Regions from separate parts of the Thermoanaerobacterium thermosulfurigenes genome, predicted to be linked through region 2. Evidence: riboswitches for the same ligand, from Rfam matches in the RefSeq annotation. Region 2 holds a riboswitch; each other region holds the start of a gene.
The links. A riboswitch is a leader RNA that binds a small molecule or an ion and turns the genes downstream of it on or off. The one in region 2 is predicted to bind fluoride.

Region 1 (3,233 bases), on a different contig from region 2:
GAGGCATGTCATGCAACCATTGCAAAATGACTGTAGAGAAAGCATTAAAAGGTCTTGATGGAGTGTCAAAAGCGACAGTAGACTTGGATAAGGCCAATGCAACTGTAACATACGATCCTAAAAAAGTTACTATAGATGACATGAAAAAAGCGATTATTGATGCAGGATATGAAGCTTAATATTTTTATTTATGTTTAACCGCTAATGCGGTTATTTTTTATATTTAATGTATAATAAGTTTAAAAATGTTATTTACAAAAGGCTTTTTTTGCTATATAATTATTACATAAAATCCAATCGGAATAGTATAATTTAAAGGAGAGGATATAATGGCAAAGATTGCAAAAAACCTTACGGATTTAATAGGCAATACGCCGCTATTGGAATTATCAAACTACAATAAAGAAAATAATCTTGAAGCAAGGCTTATAGCAAAATTAGAGTACTTTAATCCATTAAGCAGCGTAAAGGACAGAATCGGATATGCTATGATTAAAGATGCAGAAGAAAAGGGGCTTATAAACAAAGACACTGTTATTATTGAGCCAACCAGTGGCAATACAGGAATAGCGCTGGCTTTTGTTGCAGCGGCTAAGAAATACAGATTAATATTGACTATGCCTGAGACTATGAGCATTGAAAGAAGAAATTTGCTTAAAGCGCTTGGTGCTGAAATAGTTTTGACTCCAGGGGCGGAAGGCATGTCTGGAGCTGTAAAAAAGGCTGAGGAGCTGGCAAAGCAGTACGGAAATGCATTTATACCGCAACAGTTCAAAAACCCTGTCAATCCAGAAATACATAGAAAGACAACAGCAGAAGAAATATGGAGAGACACTGATGGCAATGTGGATATATTTGTTGCAGGCATTGGCACAGGTGGGACAATTACAGGCGTTGGTGAGGTTTTAAAATCAAGGAAACCTGATGTAAAGATTGTAGCAGTTGAGCCTGCTGATTCTCCAGTTCTATCTGGTGGAAGACCTGGTCCACATAAGATACAAGGTATAGGCGCGGGATTTGTACCTGATGTCTTGAATAGAGAAATCATTGATGAGATATACCAGGTTAAGAATAATGAGGCATTTGAGACGTCAAGAGCATTGGCAAAATCTGAAGGATTATTAGTTGGAATATCATCAGGTGCAGCCGCATTTGCAGCGACTCAGATTGCAAAGAGGCCAGAAAATAAAGGCAAGACGATAGTCGTATTGCTTCCCGATACAGGTGAAAGATACCTGTCAACAACACTGTATCAAGATTAATGAAAGGATAGTATATTGATCAAAAAAGTTCTTCCATATTGATGAATAAAATGATATAATATACTTGACAATAAAAGAAGAGGATGAAGCTCCCTCATTTAATTTGCTGAAAAGCTGATGGCTTCTACAAATAATGTAGATAGCTATCGGCTTTTTATATTATTTTGCTACTTTAATTAGTTCAGGAGGTGTAACAAATGGCGTTTCAAAGTATATTGTTTATAAATGCTGAAGATATTACAAACGTTGATTTATTAAATGAACCAGTATTTTTTAAAGATTTGAACATTGATCAAATAATAGATGCAATAACATTCGGTAGAAACGAATATAACCTTAAACCGTTTTTTTATAAATCGCCTATTAACAAAGAAACAATCGTATATCGCCAAGAAATAATGAAAGAATTAGAAAACAATTCGCTTTTTATGTCTGTAAAATCTTTTTCTGAAAAATTTCAGCATATGAGGGAAGCTTTAAAAAAGATTGATAAGATTTATTATAAATATCAAAAGGAAAGATGGTTTTTAGATGCAGTTAATTTATATGTTGATGCTGTAGTTTCTTTTGCTAATGATTTAACACATATAGATTTAAATTCTACTGGCTTTATTGCATTTCGAGAATACATTTTAAATTATGTTAATAGTAATTCTTTTGTATCTTTGAATGAAGCGACAAAAAAACTTGAAGAGGACTTATCATCTGTAAAGTACAGCATACTCATAAGAGGAAACAGTATAAAAGTAAGCAAATACGAATCAGAGATAAATTATAGTAACATTGTGGAAGAAACCTTTAAAAAGTTTAAAGAAGGAGAGGTAAAAGATTATAGGAAGAAGTTTTCAGAGTACGATGATATGAATCACGTGGAAGCAAAAATTTTAGATTTGGTAGCCCAACTTTATAAAAAAATATTTGAGGAGCTTGATGATTACTGCATTAAAAATAGCCATTTTATAGATGATAAAATCGGTACATTTGAACGTGAGGTACAGTTTTACATGTCATATTTGGAATTTATTTCAAAGTTTAAAGATGTAGGATTGAAATTTTGTTATCCACAGGTTGAAAGCCAATCAAAAGAAGTTTTTGACTATGGGTGCTTTGATTTGGCATTAGCTAATAAACTTATTTCTAATAAATCGACAGTCGTCACAAACGATTTTTACTTAAGTGGCAATGAGAGAATCTTTGTTGTATCTGGGCCTAATCAAGGTGGTAAAACGACATTTGCCAGGACATTTGGACAAGTTCATTATCTTGCCAGCATTGGATGCCCTGTTCCAGGATATAAAGCGCGGCTATTTTTATATGACAATATCTTTACACACTTTGAAAGAGAAGAAAATGTAAATGAACTTCACGGAAAATTAGAAGATGAATTGATTAGGATTTATGATATTCTCTCAAAAGCTACGTCAGATAGCATTGTTATACTGAATGAAATATTTACTTCTACTACTCTGGAAGATGCTATTTTTCTCAGCAAAAAGGTAATGGATAGAATTATAGATCTGGATTTGCTTTGTGTTTGGGTTACATTTATAGATGAATTATCCACTTATAACGAAAAGACTGTAAGTGTAGTTAGTACGGTCGTACCTGATAATCCATCGCTTAGAACCTATAAGGTTGTAAGAAAGCCTGCTGATGGTTTGTCTTATGCCATTACAATTGCGGAAAAATACAGACTTACCTATGAGCATATTAAGGAGCGTGTAAACAGATGAAGACATTTTTGCTGTACAAAAATCGCGATTTTGATATGAAACAGGAATTGCCATGGAATGAACAAATATTGGTACAGGATTTAGGATTGAATGCGGTTTTTGATGCTATGGCACAAGGTGATGAGTTTTTGTACGATGTAGCTTATAAAGTCATTCTAACAAGTATAAATGATGTAAATGAGATAATTTATCGTCAGGATATTCTCAAAGATTGTCTAAAATATCCCTCTATAATAAG
Region 2 (3,233 bases):
AACAGTAAGTATTGCTGGAATCCACATCAAAATAAATCCCGTCTTATAACTACCAGCAAAAGATATAACAAAAGTAAAAATCAAAGGTCCTATAATACCACCAATTTGATCAAGCAACTCATGTAATCCAAAACCTAATCCAGTTCCTATTTTTTTACTTACATGTGATAAAATAGTATCTTTGCCTGGACTTCTTATTGCTTTTCCGGTTCGCTCCAATATTATTAACAGCGCTGCTATTGGCCATTTACCTGTAATAGCTAAAAGAGGTACAGAAATAAGCATTCCATATCCTAATATCGTCCAAAGCCATGGTTTTGATGTCTTATCTATAGCATATCCTACTGGTATTCTAATAGCAGACGCCAAAAATTCACCAATACCCGTAACAATGCCAACGATTAGTGCATTTGCACCTAACAACTTCAAATATGGACCATACACACTTCTTGCACCTTCATAAGTTATATCTCCAAATGCACTAACTATACCAAGTAGAAGTATAACACTAATTGCCACTTTTTTATCTTTATCATCAATTTTCATCATATCAAATCCTTTTTGCTGTGGTCCTTTTTTTATTGCTCTTCTCGCTAATTATTTTAATTAATAAATTAGACCAAAATGGCTAACAACAGTCATTAATTAATGATGCTGTTAGCCATCCTTTCTAAACTCTATAGTTATTTCCTTAAATTATAAAATATATCTTTTCCTTTAAATACAGCGCTATCTCCCAATAACTCTTCAATCCTTAAAAGCTGATTGTACTTAGCTATTCTTTCAGTCCTGCATGGAGCACCGCTTTTTATCTGTCCAGCATTTACTGCTACTGCTACATCTGCCATTGTTGTATCTTCTGTTTCACCTGAGCGGTGGGAAATAACAGTAGTATAGTTAGCTTTCTGAGCCATTTGTATTGTATCCAGTGTCTCTGATAAAGTGCCTATTTGATTCAACTTAATTAAAATAGAATTGGCAATATTTTTCTCTATACCCTCTTTAAATATCTCTGGATTTGTAACAAAAATATCATCACCTACTAATTGAATCTTGCCACCAAGCTGAGACGTAAGCAATGCCCATCCATCCCAATCATCCTCTGCAAGTCCATCTTCAATGGACACAATAGGATATTTATTAATCCATTCTGAATAGAGATCAATCAACTCACTTGATGTACGACTTACTTTTTCACCTTCAAATACATATTTTCCATCAATATAAAACTCAGACGCAGCAGGGTCAATCGCTATAGCTACATCTTCTCCTGGTCTGTAATCTGTTTTTTCTATTGCCTCGATTAAAAGTTTCAATGCATCTTCATTTGTCGAAAGATTCGGAGCAAACCCACCTTCATCACCTACAGATGTGCTAAAGCCCCTGCTTTTTAAAACATTTTTTAAAGTTTGATAAACTTCTGAGCACATTCTCAATGCAGTCGAAAAACTATCTGCACCAATAGGAACAATCATAAACTCCTGGACATCAACAGTATTGTCTGCATGTTTTCCTCCATTTAATATATTCATCATTGGCATCGGCAGTTCGTACGAATTTGTGCCTCCAATATACTTAAAAAGCGGTATATTTAAATAATTCGATGCTGCCTTAGCCACTGCCAACGATACACCTAAAATTGCATTTGCACCAAGCTTTGACTTGTTTTTTGTGCCATCTAATGAAATAAGCAAATGATCTATTTTTCTTTGTTCAAATACATCCATATCAGTAATCTCTTTTGCAATAATGTTGTTGACATTGTCAACTACATTTTTAACACCTTTGCCATGATATCTCTTTTTGTCATTTTCCCTTAATTCTACGGCTTCTTTTGTACCTGTAGAAGCTCCAGAAGGAACGGCTGCCCTTCCTATAATACCATTTTCCAATATAACGTCAACTTCTACTGTAGGATTCCCTCTTGAATCTAAAATTTCCCTTGCTTTTACTGAAGTAATTCGTGGCATAATATGTATCCTCCTTTAGATAATTTTAAATTTATAATAATAAAAGCTGATAACTCCTATACTTATATAGAAGCCATCAGCTAAAATTAGCAATTAAGGTGAGCTTCATCACCTAATAAAATTATTTACTTTTAACTATAATTTTCTAACTATAGTTTAAACAAATTAATTGTAGAAGTCAATATCTTTTTAGGATGATTGCCTAATTTCGGCAATTATATCATTTAATTTGCTTTTCAATTCGTAAATATTTTTCAACATATTTAGATACAAATCTTTTTCTTTTTGAAAGCTATCTTTGTCAAGTTCATAATCAGTTTTTGTTTTAGCAAGAAGTTTTTTAACCGTTTCAAACATAGATTGCAATTTTGAATTCATATCCTTTTCAAATTCACTAAAACTTTCTTCAATTCTTCTTAACAAATCATATCTTATGCGGCCTAAATTTCTATCAATATCTACATGAATCCTGCTTACAATACCATTTAATATAATCTTGCCAGCAATTTTTTTGGGCAAGAAATAAGTAAAAATTACCGGATCGATTTCCAATGCATCTACATCATATCCTATTTTGTACGTAAATTTACTTTCTGATGTAATTCCATCTCTGCACTTAAAATATTCTAAATCTATACCAAACAACTCATTTGCCACAGATTTTATTTCATCAATGACTTCATTAATCCTTGAAAAATAATTTGATAATGCCACATTATACTGTTTCTCAATATCCCTTTCAATTTCCATTTTTATTATTTCAAATTCTTCTACTATTGTTTTTTCAACATATTCCTCAAGTTCTCGTTTCTGATCAATTCTACTTAATTTTAAAATGCTGTTATAATGTTCTTTTGTTCTTTCTGAAACTCTCAAGCTTAAATATTGTTTATATTCCTCGGCTTTCTCATCAAAATTTTGTAAAATATTTTTCATGTCGCCTTGAAATAATAAATATATTTCATTTTTATTTTTCTCAACTTTTCTAATAAAGTTTTCAAAGGCTTTTATATTAGATTCTAAATGTTCTAAAGGAATTTGTTTTAATTTTATGCTGCTTTCAATAAAAGTTTGGCACATTGAAATGATCCGATCAATATTTTTAGCATAACTTTCAAGCAATACTTTTTCTTTTTCTGTCATTAGAAAATTTTGTAAGTCAACTTCAAGCTTTTTTGCTCTACTCTTTTCAATTGCTTCATTATCTTTCGAAATTTTGCCTTCTAACGCCAATTTAGCAGAAATTGGATATATAATAATATT
Region 3 (3,173 bases), on a different contig from region 2:
CTCATGCTATTTTATAGCCAAATAATATTGAATTATCAAGGTACAGAGCTACTTTTATAAGTGCGAAGTTTGAGTTATTTTACAATAAGAACAGAACATTTTGCATGCCTTGCTATGTTTTCTGCAACGTTTCCAATAATATACCTTTTTACACCGCTATTACCTTTTTCACCCACAACTATCAAGTCACATCCATGTTTTTCTGCAAAGCGGATTACTGAATCCACAGGATGACCTGTTATCACTTCTGTAAATACTTTTATCCCTTTTTCATTAGCCAATTTCCTTGCATTTCCAAGTATCTTCCCATAATATAATTTTGCTGAATTTAAAGCCTCATCTACTTCGTCTTTTGAATTTACAAATTCCGGAATATTAGCAACCGATATCAAATATGCTTCACTATTATTTATTTGCGCTAATTCTAAAACAAATTCATATGCTTTATTTGCATATTCCGACCCATCATACGCAAGTAAAATTTTTTTAAACATTCTAAATCTTCCTTTCTATATCATAATCTTGCGGTCTGTAAAATTTTTCTGCAATTAATGTAGGTACAATTGCACTTAAAATAACTACAGTAACAAGAATAGTGTACTGATTACTTGTTATTATTTTATGAGTTAATCCAAACATTGCTGATATTGTTCCAAAAGTAAGACCTGTAGACATTAGAAGAGTTGTATACATTCCTTCTTGTTTTGAAAATTTAAATACCATAGTAGTTGGTTTTACCGCTATATATTTTGTTGCAATTTTAATTAAAAGTAATATAACAATCAAAAGAATATTTACTATTACACCATGGAGAGAGACGTATAATCCCGCTTTTATAAAGTAAAAAGGTGTAAAAATAGCAAATGCTATTGATCTCATACGGAATAATAAATTCTTTTCTTTTACAAAAAAACCTGATACCATTAATCCAAGTATATATGCCGGAAGAACAGCTTCACTATTTGCCATAGAGGCTAATCCACCTGTTAAAAATAGAAAGAAAAATAGATATTTTATTTCTAATTGCCCTACTTTATTGCCATATACTGCAAAGAATTTTTTTGTAGCAGAGGGCATAAATACAGCTACTACTACTGTAATAACTACAAATAACAACATCCACTTGTTATAGTTTGCAAAAAGTATCCCAAGTACTAAAACTGTACCAAGATCATTGATAAAACAAGCAGCTAAAATAATTTTCCCAAGTTCCGTTTCATTAAGTCCACTTTCCACCATTACAGCATACACAACTGCAACAGAAGTTGTTGAAAGAGCAATGCCAGCAATTTCAGAAGCTTTAAGAGTCCAATCTGCAACAAAATGCGTAAAAGCAAAAGCTCCTGCAAAAGGAAATATAAGAGCTAAAAGCCCTATTGTGATACTCTCTTTAAACTTTGACTTTAAGACTATTGGATCAACTTCTGCTCCGGCTAAAAATGTCAAAAAAACGCTTCCAACGCCTCCTAAAAACTCTACCCACTGATTTGTTTGAAATCCTAAATAATTGCCAGCAATAACCCCTACCAAAATCTCAATTAATGATATAGATATACCCGTCCAATCAGCAACCAATCCTGCTATCAAAGCTAAACCTAACCACCAACTATAAGTCAACCACATTAGTACAACCCCCTAATTATTCCATTTATTATGAATTTTTTTGTTAAAATGGTAGGAGCTATCAGCATCCTGGTGCATTGCGCGAGCTCCATCGCTGAACATTTCAAAATATTACACTTTTCTTAATATCACCCCCTATAAAAGAAAATAGTTCCTACTGGTTTTTTAAACCACGTAGGAACTATTAGCCTTATGGCAGTTTGAGTGAGTTCCATCACCTTTATGCATCTGTTAATACAATTATACCTAAAATATTAAAACTTTTCAATATAATAGTAAAAATAAAAATCTCAATCTCTCCATCAAATTTTAATCAAATCAAGAATTTTTAAATATCTTCTTGTACAAATCTTCTCCATAGCTAGTCTTTAGCGGTTCACCCTCAACTAATTTAAAAGATCTTTCACCATTAGGTTTTCTTTCGGCTCTTAAAAAAATCGCATTGTCCATTTTTTTATCGTACAAGCTGCGTGATAATTCATAAAGATGAGTGACAAAAAATATCTTTACTTTAACTTCCAGTAATGCACTTATTATCTGTCTTGAAATCTCTGAGCCTTCCCTTTCATTTGTAGCTGCAAATGATTCATTAAAAAGTATCATGGAATTTTGCTTTATATTATCAACAATATCACTCATCCTGCTTAATTCCTCGTCTAATTTACCGCTGTTCATTTCTTCATCTTCTTCTCTTTTAAAATGTGTAAATAATCCAATACATATATTTGATGAAAATTTCTCTGCTCCCACAAACATGCCAGACTGCATCATTAACTGCGCCAGGCCAATGCTTCTTAAAAATGTCGTTTTTCCCCCTTGGTTAGCACCTGTTATGACGAAAAGATCTTTTCTGTCAGCATTCAAATCATTTGACACTACTTTCTTTTTCATCGTCAGAGACAAGCTTATATCATATAAACCCGAATAAGAGTGTCTTCTATTCTCTGCAGATAAAGGCACAGGAAAGCATATAGGTTCACCTATTTTAGTAAGTTCTTCATACAGATTAATGCATCCTACATAAAAGGCTAATTCTGTTTTAAGCATTTTAAAAAAGCCATTAATGTGATCTGCAGACTGCGCTAAAGCATTTGCTGCAAGATTTATGCCTCTATCTTTTAATTCTGATAAAGCCTTCATGCCACTTTCATCCCGATCGGCAATGTAAAAAGTAAAAGCCGAAGCCTTTTTGGAAAAAATCTTTTCAATTAAACTCTGTTTGATTTCATTAGGCCTTCTGAGAATGTAATTAATCCCTTTATTACCTTTTCCCAATTCCGCACTTATCAATACTCCATTTTCAAATTTCAATTCTTTTAAATGTGTTTTTACAGTTTCAATGTACTCATCATTTAATTCTTTTTGTAGCATTGAAAATAATGATTTAAAACCTTCTGATTCAAATTTGTGAAAATGTTCTTCCGCAATCTTTCTCAATTTAATAAGCATATCAACATACATGTACATAAGCTCAATTGAGCTATGCAAAATTGACGATGGATAGCTGCTAAAAATGCTCCAAAAATTTTTTTTCTCATTTTCCAATGTTT
Region 4 (3,233 bases), on a different contig from region 2:
AATTTTCATAATCCAGCCAAAACTTTTCTTGTTTCATTAGATCTTTAAACACACTTACCAATAGTGGATTAAACGCCTTTCCGGATTCTAAATCAAGCCATTTCTTTATGTTTTCCCTTGTATCGTACTCATTGAGTTTCTTGGATATAATGCTGTACCTTATGTCAAATTGATCTGCTAAATATATTATCTGTGCTTCTAAAGGAATGGAGTTTCCACTAAGATGGAAATATCCGCTTCCATCCCAATTTTCATGATGATACTTGATGATTTCAGAAAACTCATCCCCTTTCGGCATTTCTTTTACGAATTCACTTCCCTTTAGCGAATGCTTCCACGTGCTGTCATGGTTAATGTCCTCAACTATATCGCTTTTTCCTATATCGTGTAAAAAGGCAGAATAAAAGATCTTATATTCTTCGTCGTTTTTAACGCCAATATTTCGTGCCAGTCTTATGCCAACATAGGCAACTTTTCTCGCATGTCCAAAATTTCTTTTTTCCATCACATCTAATGATAGCGATAACGCTGAAAGCAATCTAAAATAGTCTAATATCAAAATCTCATACCTCCCTCCTTCTATACTTCTATAGTACATTATTTAAAACAAACTTCCAATATAGTATCCTAAAAAAGCGCCAATAAGTCCAACGACGACAGTAACAGATGAATACAAAAATGCATGTATATAATGTTTTTTTCGAAAAAGATCTATTGTCTCATGAGAAAATGTGGAATACGTAGTAAAAGCACCTATAAAACCCGTCATGATAAACAATTTTACATCTTTATTAAATAGATGGACAAGCTTAGGGCTTGATAAAAAACTTAATAATAAGGCACCTGTTACGTTTATAATAAATGTTTCTAATGGCACTACAAATTCCCTACTCTCTTTTATGTGTCTGGATATTTCATACCTTAATATTGCTCCCAAAATTCCTCCAAAGCCTACTAACAGCATATTTAGCATCAATTTTCTTCACGCCCTTTAATTATTTTTGCTGTCTTATCTCCTAATTCAAATCCCATAAAAGACATAATAAATCCTATAAGTATTGACAGAAGGACATACGTTACTGCAACTGCGACTCTCCCATTTCTCATTAGATCCATAGTCTCTTTAGTGAACGTAGAAAATGTAGTGAAGGCACCTATAAATCCTGTCGTAATAGCAAGTCTTATATTGAAATTTATATTAAATTCTTCCAGGGTTAAATTTGAAATATAGCTCAGCAAAAATGACCCAAAAATATTTATAAAAAATGTCTCAATAGGAAATACAGTATGCAATATACTTTGATAATAAGTAGAAATTAAATATCTTAATATTGCCCCAAAAAAGCCGCCTACTCCTATATAGATGTATTCCATGAAAATCACCCTTCCATTTTCATTTTAAGTAATAAATATACTCCTATCAGGTAGTATACCCAATAGGAGCCATTAGCATCATCGCATTTAATGGTGAGCTCCTTCACCAGTCTTAATTATATTATAATCCAAACAAATTTTATGTCAAATTAATTTTCAGTAAACTTTAATTTACATTTCCCTTCTGCCTTCTAAAGCTCTGGACAGTGTTACAGAATCTGTGTATTCGAGGTCACCGCCTACTGGTACACCGTGTGCAATTCTTGTTACCTTTATTCCAAAAGGTTTTATCAGCTTTGCAATGTACATGGCAGTTGCCTCGCCTTCTATATCTGGATTTGTAGCTAATATTATCTCATTAATCTCGGTATCTTTTATCCTCTCCAGCAATTCTTTAATTTTTATATCCTCTGGCCCTATTCCATCCATAGGCGATATTGCACCGTGAAGTACATGGTACAATCCTCGATATTCCCTCGTCTTTTCCATCGCTACTACGTCTTTAGGATCGGAAACTACACATATGGTATGTGTATCCCTCGTCTCGTCACTGCATATACTGCAAAGCTCACTGTCAGTAAAGTTATAGCACTTTTTACAGTATCTTAAATTGTTCTTTGCCTCTAAAATAGCATTAGACAAGTTAACAACATCGTCTAAAGGCATATCTAAGATGTAAAACGCCAGCCTCTGAGCTGTCTTGCGTCCAATGCCGGGAAGTCTTGATAATTCATCAATAAGCCTTGACAATGACCTCGAATATACGTTCATTAATTAACTCACCTCAGAACAAGCCAGGTATGTTGAAACCTCCTGTTATTTTTCCCATCTCTTCTGCAATCATCTTTTCAGCACTTCTTAAAGCTTGATTTACTGCAGCCAATACAAGATCCTCCAGCATCTCTACATCGTCTTTGTCAACGACATCCGGATCGATCTTTATGCTTATAAGCTCCTTTCTGCCATTTGCCACTACCTTTACAGCTCCACCGCCTGCAGACTCCTCAACAGTCTTGTTTTCAAGCTCCTCCTGCATTTTCTTCATTTGCTCCTGCATCTGCTGCGCTTGCTTTATCATGTTGTTCATGTTAAAACCGCCAGGAAATCCTCCTTTAGCCATCCAAATACCTCCTAATTAATTTTGTATTCTCTCTTATTTATATGCTAATTTTGACTCAGTAGTGATTAATCAATCTATTATTTCTACATCGCCAAAATATTTTCTTACTGCCTCAATTAACTGTTCATCTTCATTTTTTTCTTCTATAGCAAAAACTATGTTGTAATCATTACCTGTCAGTCTTTTAATAACATCTTTGATGTAATCTTTATTTTCGATTTTATTAAGCTCTTCTTTGTAAAACACATGCTCCTTTGGATATTCTATCACAAAATTGCCATCTTTCAAATATGGTTTGCCTAAGCTTAAAAAAGAAAAAATCATCGGTCTGTCTTTCTTTATCATGCTTAATAGTTTTTTGAAAACTTCATTCACATTTATCTCAATGTTCTTATCTACTTTATCAACTATATCATCAGTTTTTTTCGCTTCTTTTTTTATCACTACATCATCAAAAACCCCCTCAGATTTTAAAGTTTTATCATTAGCGACAATATCCTTCTCTACAAACGGCATCATCTTACCGCTTTTAATCACATTCTCCAACTTATTTAGTCTATCTAATATGCTGTCTATATCAGGTGAGATTTCCGGATTTATAAGCTTAAGCAATGTTATCTCCAGCATTATTCTGGGAGATTGAGCATATCTTATTTTCCCCTGAAGATCTATCAATTTCTCTAACGCATTTGATAAAAACGCCATATCAAATAAAGATGCCTTCTCGATTACATCATTT

Region 1: another riboswitch for fluoride. It lies ahead of HNR52_RS08720 (MutS-related protein); the one in region 2 lies ahead of eno (phosphopyruvate hydratase).
Region 3: another riboswitch for fluoride. It lies ahead of HNR52_RS08710 (cation:proton antiporter); the one in region 2 lies ahead of eno (phosphopyruvate hydratase).
Region 4: another riboswitch for fluoride. It lies ahead of crcB (fluoride efflux transporter CrcB); the one in region 2 lies ahead of eno (phosphopyruvate hydratase).

The regions. Positions count from the first base shown of each region.
Region 1 is NZ_JBPODR010000021.1:3,213-6,445, reverse strand. It holds gene HNR52_RS08730 (copper ion binding protein) at 1-179, shown strand, start outside; gene cysK (cysteine synthase A) at 330-1,262, shown strand; fluoride riboswitch at 1,333-1,396, shown strand; gene HNR52_RS08720 (MutS-related protein) at 1,460-2,995, shown strand; gene HNR52_RS08715 (MutS-related protein) at 2,992-3,233, shown strand, end outside.
Region 2 is NZ_JBPODR010000040.1:8,055-11,287, forward strand. It holds gene HNR52_RS11300 (MFS transporter) at 1-549, opposite strand, end outside; gene eno (phosphopyruvate hydratase) at 684-1,970, opposite strand; fluoride riboswitch at 2,031-2,092, opposite strand; gene HNR52_RS11310 (dynamin family protein) at 2,160-3,233, opposite strand, start outside.
Region 3 is NZ_JBPODR010000021.1:17-3,189, forward strand. It holds gene HNR52_RS08705 (universal stress protein) at 75-494, opposite strand; gene HNR52_RS08710 (cation:proton antiporter) at 496-1,623, opposite strand; fluoride riboswitch at 1,792-1,851, opposite strand; gene HNR52_RS08715 (MutS-related protein) at 1,942-3,173, opposite strand, start outside.
Region 4 is NZ_JBPODR010000044.1:1,902-5,134, forward strand. It holds gene HNR52_RS11465 (HD-GYP domain-containing protein) at 1-559, opposite strand, end outside; gene crcB (fluoride efflux transporter CrcB) at 602-973, opposite strand; gene crcB (fluoride efflux transporter CrcB) at 973-1,374, opposite strand; fluoride riboswitch at 1,431-1,491, opposite strand; gene recR (recombination mediator RecR) at 1,546-2,145, opposite strand; gene HNR52_RS11485 (YbaB/EbfC family nucleoid-associated protein) at 2,159-2,494, opposite strand; gene dnaX (DNA polymerase III subunit gamma/tau) at 2,564-3,233, opposite strand, start outside.